2 regions of the Lysinibacillus sp. JK80 genome follow, and region 2 is predicted to be linked to the other one. Evidence: a T-box and tRNA genes for the amino acid it is inferred to sense, from the RefSeq annotation. Region 2 holds a T-box; the other holds one or more tRNA genes.
What was found. A T-box is a leader RNA that pairs with one kind of tRNA and senses whether it is charged. The one in region 2 lies ahead of argS (arginine--tRNA ligase), so its partner is inferred to be a tRNA-Arg.
Positions count from the first base shown of each region.

Region 1: it has a tRNA-Arg gene. The T-box ahead of argS (arginine--tRNA ligase) is inferred to sense a tRNA for this amino acid. The anticodon was not compared.

Region 1 is NZ_CP058997.1:4,132,279-4,136,700, reverse strand. It holds gene HXV90_RS20735 (Tex family protein) at 1-646, shown strand, start outside; gene HXV90_RS20730 (SprT family protein) at 714-1,175, shown strand; tRNA gene HXV90_RS20725 (tRNA-Asn) at 1,267-1,343, shown strand; tRNA gene HXV90_RS20720 (tRNA-Glu) at 1,345-1,416, shown strand; tRNA gene HXV90_RS20715 (tRNA-Asp) at 1,447-1,522, shown strand; tRNA gene HXV90_RS20710 (tRNA-Gln) at 1,528-1,602, shown strand; tRNA gene HXV90_RS20705 (tRNA-Lys) at 1,618-1,690, shown strand; tRNA gene HXV90_RS20700 (tRNA-Leu) at 1,757-1,842, shown strand; tRNA gene HXV90_RS20695 (tRNA-Arg) at 1,865-1,941, shown strand; tRNA gene HXV90_RS20690 (tRNA-Gly) at 1,959-2,032, shown strand; rRNA gene HXV90_RS20685 (16S ribosomal RNA) at 2,232-3,783, shown strand; rRNA gene HXV90_RS20680 (23S ribosomal RNA) at 3,965-4,422, shown strand, end outside.
Region 2 is NZ_CP058997.1:867,648-872,069, reverse strand. It holds gene HXV90_RS04510 (FAD-dependent oxidoreductase) at 1-1,332, shown strand, start outside; T-box leader at 1,414-1,633, shown strand; partial or broken gene argS (arginine--tRNA ligase) at 1,678-3,355, shown strand; gene HXV90_RS04500 (MFS transporter) at 3,486-4,422, shown strand, end outside.

The DNA of each region.
Region 1 (4,422 bases), 1.4 Mb from region 2:
AGAGAATATCGTAAAGACGCGAGAGGAAAATGGTCAATTTACTACACGTGCGCAATTAAAGAAGATTCCAAGGTTAGGCGCCAAAACGTATGAACAAGCTATTGGTTTCCTACGTGTCCCAGAAGCAAAAAATCCGTTTGATGCTACAGGTATTCATCCTGAAAGCTATGCCCTTGCTGAGCAAATATTAGCAGAGGCTCAAATAGATAAAAAAGAGTTAGGGACACAGAAGGCAGAGGATGCTATTGCAGCACTAAATATCCAAAAATTAAGTGATGTGCTTGGAGTAGGAGTTGTGACAATTCAAGATATCGTGGATACCTTAATGAAACCTAGTCGTGACCCACGTGATGCATTCCCACAACCATTGCTTAAGACTGATGTATTAAAAATGGAAGATTTAAAAGTAGGTATGGAATTGCAGGGGACGGTAAGAAATGTAGTAGATTTCGGCGCATTTGTTGACATTGGCGTGAAGCAAGATGGACTTGTGCATATTTCTAAACTCCAAAATAAACGTATTAAGCATCCATTAGAAGTTGTGGCACTTGGGGATATTGTAACTGTCTGGGTTGAACAAATAGATGTAACGAAAGGGCGTATCTCTTTAACGATGCTTCCTCCTAAAAATCAAGCATTAGTTTGAGTACTAAATTTTTGCCACACTGTCTATACTACGCAGTGTGGTATTCTTGTTGTTAGAGGTGATTACTGTGGACAATCAAGAATTACAAGAGCTTGTTCGTCGCTTATCTTTAGAAAACTTTCAGAGGCCTTTTCTGCATCAAGCCTACTTTAATCCGAGATTACGGTCAACGGGAGGACGATATCTTTTACAATCCCATAATATTGAGATTAATCCTAAAGCCTATGAGTTATACGGTTTGAAAGAGATTCAAGGTATTGTTTTACACGAATTATGCCATTATCACCTACATATTGAAGGTAAAGGGTATCAGCATCGAGATAAAGATTTTAGAGAATTATTAAGGAAAGTAGATGCCCCTCGATTTTGCGCAGTTTTACATGTCCCGAAAGCTACAGTTAAAAAACAACGACGACGCTATACATATACTTGTGTCAATTGCCACCAATTATATATACGGAAAATAAAAATGAATGTTGAAAAGTATTGTTGCAGTAAGTGTTTGGGGAAATTAAAATTAGTAGAGTAAAAAAAGTTTAAAAAATAGTTGACGTTTTGTTGAGTTGTCCCTATAATAGTAAAAGTCGACAAGATAACGACGACAACATAACATGAATTATTCCGAAGTAGCTCAGTTGGTAGTAGCACCTGACTGTTAATCAGGTTGTCGCAGGTTCGAGTCCTGCCTTCGGAGCCATGGCCCCTTGGTCAAGTGGTTAAGACACCGCCCTTTCACGGCGGTAACACGGGTTCGAATCCCGTAGGGGTCATTTTTCATAATTTAATGTAAATAATATTTTGGTCCCGTGGTGTAGCGGTTAACATGCCTGCCTGTCACGCAGGAGATCGCCGGTTCGATCCCGGTCGGGACCGCCACTTATTGGGGTATAGCCAAGCGGTAAGGCAACGGATTTTGATTCCGTCATGCCTAGGTTCGAATCCTAGTACCCCAGCCATTCATTTCTTAATTCGAGCCATTAGCTCAGTTGGTAGAGCATCTGACTTTTAATCAGAGGGTCGAAGGTTCGAGTCCTTCATGGCTCATCTCTTTAAGAAAAAGAGTTGACTTTTTGAATTATCATAGTATAATAAAAAAGTTACTAATTGAATGCGGTCGTGGCGGAACGGCAGACGCGCTAGGTTGAGGGCCTAGTGGGGGCAACCCCGTGGAGGTTCAAGTCCTCTCGGCCGCACCAAGTCAATTAATTAATTTCATATGCGCCCGTAGCTCAATTGGATAGAGCGTCTGACTACGGATCAGAAGGTTGTGGGTTCGACTCCTGCCGGGCGCGCCATTTTTAAGAAAATATATGCGGGTGTAGTTTAATGGTAAAACCTCAGCCTTCCAAGCTGATGTCGTGAGTTCGATTCTCATCACCCGCTCCAAAAAAAGTGTTGACAACCTCTTGGTTGTATGGTAAATTTAAATAGTTGTCCAAAAGGGCGATGACATGAACCTTGAAAACTGAACAAGCAAAACGTAATCAATAAAGTTTTAAGTAGCTAGCTTCGGTTAGTGAACAAAACAAAAATTTTGGACATCAAACATGATGCCAGCAAAACAATTTGAGCTAATCAAATTTCTTTTATGGAGAGTTTGATCCTGGCTCAGGACGAACGCTGGCGGCGTGCCTAATACATGCAAGTCGAGCGAACAGAAAAGGAGCTTGCTCCTTTGACGTTAGCGGCGGACGGGTGAGTAACACGTGGGCAACCTACCCTATAGTTTGGGATAACTCCGGGAAACCGGGGCTAATACCGAATAATCTCTTTTGCTTCATGGTGAAAGACTGAAAGACGGTTTCGGCTGTCGCTATAGGATGGGCCCGCGGCGCATTAGCTAGTTGGTGAGGTAACGGCTCACCAAGGCGACGATGCGTAGCCGACCTGAGAGGGTGATCGGCCACACTGGGACTGAGACACGGCCCAGACTCCTACGGGAGGCAGCAGTAGGGAATCTTCCACAATGGGCGAAAGCCTGATGGAGCAACGCCGCGTGAGTGAAGAAGGTTTTCGGATCGTAAAACTCTGTTGTAAGGGAAGAACAAGTACAGTAGTAACTGGCTGTACCTTGACGGTACCTTATTAGAAAGCCACGGCTAACTACGTGCCAGCAGCCGCGGTAATACGTAGGTGGCAAGCGTTGTCCGGAATTATTGGGCGTAAAGCGCGCGCAGGCGGTCCTTTAAGTCTGATGTGAAAGCCCACGGCTCAACCGTGGAGGGTCATTGGAAACTGGGGGACTTGAGTGCAGAAGAGGAAAGTGGAATTCCAAGTGTAGCGGTGAAATGCGTAGAGATTTGGAGGAACACCAGTGGCGAAGGCGACTTTCTGGTCTGTAACTGACGCTGAGGCGCGAAAGCGTGGGGAGCAAACAGGATTAGATACCCTGGTAGTCCACGCCGTAAACGATGAGTGCTAAGTGTTAGGGGGTTTCCGCCCCTTAGTGCTGCAGCTAACGCATTAAGCACTCCGCCTGGGGAGTACGGTCGCAAGACTGAAACTCAAAGGAATTGACGGGGGCCCGCACAAGCGGTGGAGCATGTGGTTTAATTCGAAGCAACGCGAAGAACCTTACCAGGTCTTGACATCCCGTTGACCACTGTAGAGATATAGTTTCCCCTTCGGGGGCAACGGTGACAGGTGGTGCATGGTTGTCGTCAGCTCGTGTCGTGAGATGTTGGGTTAAGTCCCGCAACGAGCGCAACCCTTGATCTTAGTTGCCATCATTTAGTTGGGCACTCTAAGGTGACTGCCGGTGACAAACCGGAGGAAGGTGGGGATGACGTCAAATCATCATGCCCCTTATGACCTGGGCTACACACGTGCTACAATGGACGATACAAACGGTTGCCAACTCGCGAGAGGGAGCTAATCCGATAAAGTCGTTCTCAGTTCGGATTGTAGGCTGCAACTCGCCTACATGAAGCCGGAATCGCTAGTAATCGCGGATCAGCATGCCGCGGTGAATACGTTCCCGGGCCTTGTACACACCGCCCGTCACACCACGAGAGTTTGTAACACCCGAAGTCGGTGAGGTAACCTTTTGGAGCCAGCCGCCGAAGGTGGGATAGATGATTGGGGTGAAGTCGTAACAAGGTAGCCGTATCGGAAGGTGCGGCTGGATCACCTCCTTTCTAAGGATTATTTCGGAATACAAACCTTGGGTTTGTAAGATTACGTTTTGCGTTCAGTTTTGAAGGTTCATTCTATCTGAATGAAACACTTCAAAACTTGTTCTTTGAAAACTGGATAAAACGACATTGAAATTGTAACAAACACATTTATTTTTTAAGTTTTTTATAGGCTTAATAACTTGGTTAAGTTATTAAGGGCGCACGGCGAATGCCTTGGCACTAGGAGCCGAAGAAGGACGGCACTAACACCGATATGCTTCGGGGAGCTGTAAGTGAGCTTTGATCCGGAGATTTCCGAATGGGGGAACCCACTACGTTTAATCGCGTAGTATCTTGACGTGAATACATAGCGTCTTGAAGGCAGACCCAGGGAACTGAAACATCTAAGTACCTGGAGGAAGAGAAAGAAAAATCGATTCCCTGAGTAGCGGCGAGCGAAACGGGAAGAGCCCAAACCAAGAGGCTTGCCTCTTGGGGTTGTAGGACACTCTATACGGAGTTACAAAAGAGCGAGTTAGATGAAGCGACTTGGAAAGGTCCGCCAGAGCAGGTAAAAGCCCTGTAGTCGAAAGTTCGTTCTCTCCTGAGTGGATCCTGAGTACGGCGGAACACGTGAAATTCCGTCGGAATCCGGGAGGA
Region 2 (4,422 bases):
ATAGATGCTACACAGGATGCTGATTTTGCTGCCTTGTCGGGCGTTCCTTTCTTTGTGGGCGGAGAAGATATTGGCATAAAGGATAAGCGTATGGCTGTGACTTTAATGCTACATTTAAAAAATGTCAATTGGGATGAAGTCAAAAAAGCGGCTAATTCCGGTGTATTTGGCGGTGCTAATTTAAATCATACGGTGATGTGGGGCTTTACAAAGCTGCATGATGAATACAAGCCATTACAAGAGGGTACAAGATTACGAGGGTTAAACTTAGCTCGTGTAGATGATGAATATTTCATCAATGCCTTACAGATTTTTGGTATTGATGGTTTGAATGAATCCTCAAAACAAGCGGCGATTGTCGCTGGGAAGAAAGAAACGTTACACATTCTAAAATATTTACAAACAAACTTCCCAGGGTTTGAAAAAGCTGAAATTGTCAGCTATCCAGAAGAGCTCTATGTCCGTGAAACGAGACATATTTGGGCAGAGTATCAATTACCAATGGCAGACCTGTGGAAAAATAGTGATCAGTGGGATAGCATTGGCATTGCCTCTTATCCAGTCGATGTGCAAGCGCAAACGCCTCATGATTACGGCTATGTGATCGCTTCACCCAAGCAATATGCTATCCCTTTCCGGTCGTTAGTACCGAAGGATATTGATGGCTTACTGGTTGTCGGACGCTCTGCTGGTTATTCATCACTTGCAGCTGGTAGTGCACGTATTGTTCCAACAGGGATGGTGACAGGTGAAGCGGCTGGGACTGCGGCTGCTCTTGCACAGAAGCACGATGTAACCTTTAGAGACATGAGTAAGGATAAACCATTAATCGCTACATTACGAAAGCAATTGGCTAAGCAAGGTGCCTATGTTGATTCATTTTCAATTGAGTATCCATATCAAGGAGAATGGTATGATGAAGCCATTCAAACCCTCATTAATTACGGCCTTGTTGTGGGCGGCTATGATAATGACCTAAAAGTAGACAGTAAGGCGACGAAAATAAAGTTTGCTAAAATGTTAAAAGAGAGCATGCTACGTGCTGGTGGAGAAAGTGCAGCAGGAATGAAGGACCAGCTCGAAATTGTCATCAATAAAGTTTATAATCAAGGCGATGAAGCTATTGAGCGAGATGAGTTAGCTCAATATTTGGCTGACGTCCTCATCGGTGAATCCAATGCGACTAGCTGGGATACATTGGTAGAAAAAGGAATTGTCACGGAGAAAGTAGCGAAAAAAGTCTCTGATAATAAGAAATTAAAATTAAAAGAGATGTATGCGATTATGGCTGATGTGATTCATTATGTAGAAAAAAAACGTTCCTCCTTGTGAGGAGCGTTTTTTGCTGAAACGGCAACGTAAAAAAGGGTTGACGCCAATTAGAAAGTCCTGTAATATATGTCAAAATCATAAAAAAATTCGATGAAAAAGAGAGTAATTGATGGAATGACTGGCTAGCGAGTTAGGGATGGTGGGAGCCTAATGCAGGAACCATGAATGAAGCGCACTTTGGAGAAGATTCTCGAACAAATAGTAGAGAATAGCGGGGCGTCACCTCGTTAACAACGGAAAGTGGTCATGTGACATGGCAACTAGAGTGGTACCACGGGATTATCATGCTCTCGTCTCTAATTATAGAGGCGAGGGCTTTTTTATTTGAACAGGAGGAGGAGCAAAATGAATCAACAAATCGCCGACAGTATAGCAGTCACATTAAAGCAGCAAATAATAGGAGAGGACATATTGTCATTATTAGAAAAACCCAAAAGCTTGGAGCTAGGGGACGTAGCCTTTCCATGCTTTACTCTAGCAAAAGTGTGGAAAAAATCACCGCAAAGTATCGCAGCACATATAGCAAGTCAATTAAATCATGACAGTATCGAGCGTGTGCAAGCTGTTGGTGGCTATGTCAATATTTTTCTTGATCAACAAAAGGTGACGCAACAGGTGTTACGCAAGATTCTGCGCGACAAGCAACAATATGGTACTACGCCAACAAAGATGGGAACGGTCGTCTTGGATTTTTCCTCTCCTAATATCGCCAAGCCTTTCTCGATGGGACATTTACGTTCAACGGTCATCGGCAATGCCTTAGCAAATATTGCAGAAAAAAATGGCTATCAAGCCATTCGTATCAATCATTTAGGGGACTGGGGTACACAGTTTGGCAAGCTTATTGTTGCTTATCAGCTTTGGGGTGATAAAAAAGCTATTTCAGCATCACCAATAGAGGAGTTATTAAAGATTTATGTGAAGTTTCATGAAGAGGCTGAGCAAGACCAAACGCTCAATGAACAGGCTCGTGCCGCCTTTAAAGCATTGGAGGGCGGTAATGAAGAGGCACAGGCATTATGGCAATGGTTCCGAGATGTGTCATTCGTAGAATTTCAAACAATATATGAGCTATTAGGAATTCATTTTGATGCCTTTATAGGTGAAGCCTTTTACAATGACAAAATGCCGTCCGTTGTAACAGAATTAAAAGAAAAAGGGCTCCTTGTGGAATCAGAAGGTGCGTATGTTGTGGAGATGGAGGAGATGCCTCCATGTTTAATAACGAAAACGGATGGAGCCACGCTTTATGCGACGCGTGATTTAGCAGCAGCCCTGTATCGCCAACAGCACTACCAGCCCCAAAAGATGTTCTACGTTGTTGGCAATGAGCAGTCCCTCCACTTTAAACAACTTTTTCAGGTCATCGAAAAAATGGGCTATCCTTGGGCAAAGAATCTGCAACATGTGTCATTTGGCATGATGCTGAAGGATGGCAAAAAAATGTCGACGCGTAAAGGCAAAGTGGTGTTATTAGCAGATGTACTAGCAGAAGCTATAACGACTGCACAGCGTAATATGGAGCAGAAAAACCCTTCTCTACCTAACAAAGAGCAAGTCGCAAAGCAAGTGGGGGTTGGAGCGGTAATTTTTAATGATTTAAAATCCTATCGTCTCAACGATATTGAATTTTCAATCGAGCAAATGATGAATTTTGAAGGCGAAACAGGGCCATATGTACAGTATACATATGCACGTATTTGCTCTATTTTAGATAAAAAGAAAGCTCCGACTCAAGATATGCTCTTCAAATCTTTAGGAGAGCAGGCTTGGCAGATTATTTTATTACTAGAACAGTTTCCTAAAACGGTAGCTATGGCTTTTGAGCAGGCTGATCCGTCCCAAATAGCGAAATATGCCTTACAACTGGCACGTTTATTTAATAAATATTATGCACAGTACAAAATATTAGCAGAAGATAGATGAACAGCAAGCATCCCGTCTTGCATTATGTCAGAGTGTTGCTATTGTTTTAAAAGAGTCATTAGCCTTATTAGGTATTGAATCACCTGAAAATATGTAAGAAGCCTTAGCCATGTAAAGGTAAACTGTCCAATCATTGACCAACCATCGAAAACATGATAAAAGGATAGAGGAATCCATGCAAGCTTTTCATAAATGAAGGCTGCGTAATAACAGAGGGGATCAAACAATTGGTTAAAAAACATTGGACATTATCACTCACCTTCGTGGTCATTAGTATATTTTTTGTCGCTCTTAATATGAGGCCAGCTGTCACGGGAATAGGACCGCTTTTTAATGTCCTCATGACATCCTTACAAGTCTCGAATACAAGCATGAGCTTTCTCACAGCTATCCCCGTTTTTTGTATGGGATTATTCGCACCTTTGGCTGTCCCGCTTCAGCGAAAAATGGGGACGAAATCAGCTATCACCCTTTTAGTGGCCATCCTTGTTGTCGCGAATGGGCTACGCTTTTTCCAAGCAAGCTATCTCTTGCTCATCGTGACAAGCTTTGCGGCAGGCTTAGCGATTGCAATGATTGGTCCTATTCTAAATGCTTATATTAAGAAAAAGTTTCCAGAACGCTTTACGACAGTAGTCGGTATCTATTCATTCGGTATAGGCGTAGGGGCTACTTTAAGTGCAGCCTTAACCGTGACTTTTTATCAGAGTTTCAGTAATAGCTGGACAATCGCCCTTGGTATGTGGTCAATCCTTGCTATAGTTGCGCTCGTTATCTGGCTAGCGGCAATTCCATCCGAACACAACGAGCAGCTCCAACAAGTAACTACGTCAGAAGAAATCCGTAATCCGTGGACATCTAGACGTGCCTGGGTAATTTTACTGTACTTTGGTTTACAAACATCACTCTTTTTCTCAATCATGTCATGGCTTACGCCGCTATTGCAGGATAAAGGCCTGTCATTAGAGGCATCCAGTGCCATGCTAACAATTATGTCTATTGTACAAATGATAGGGAATATGGCGGTACCAATTCTAATGGAAAAATGGTCTAGTCGAATGGCCTGGCTACTAGTGTTTAGCTTTGTCGGCGTGATTGGATTTATGCTACTCTGGCTGACAGCGGGTATTTACCTATGGCTGGCTGTTTTATTAATTGGCATTG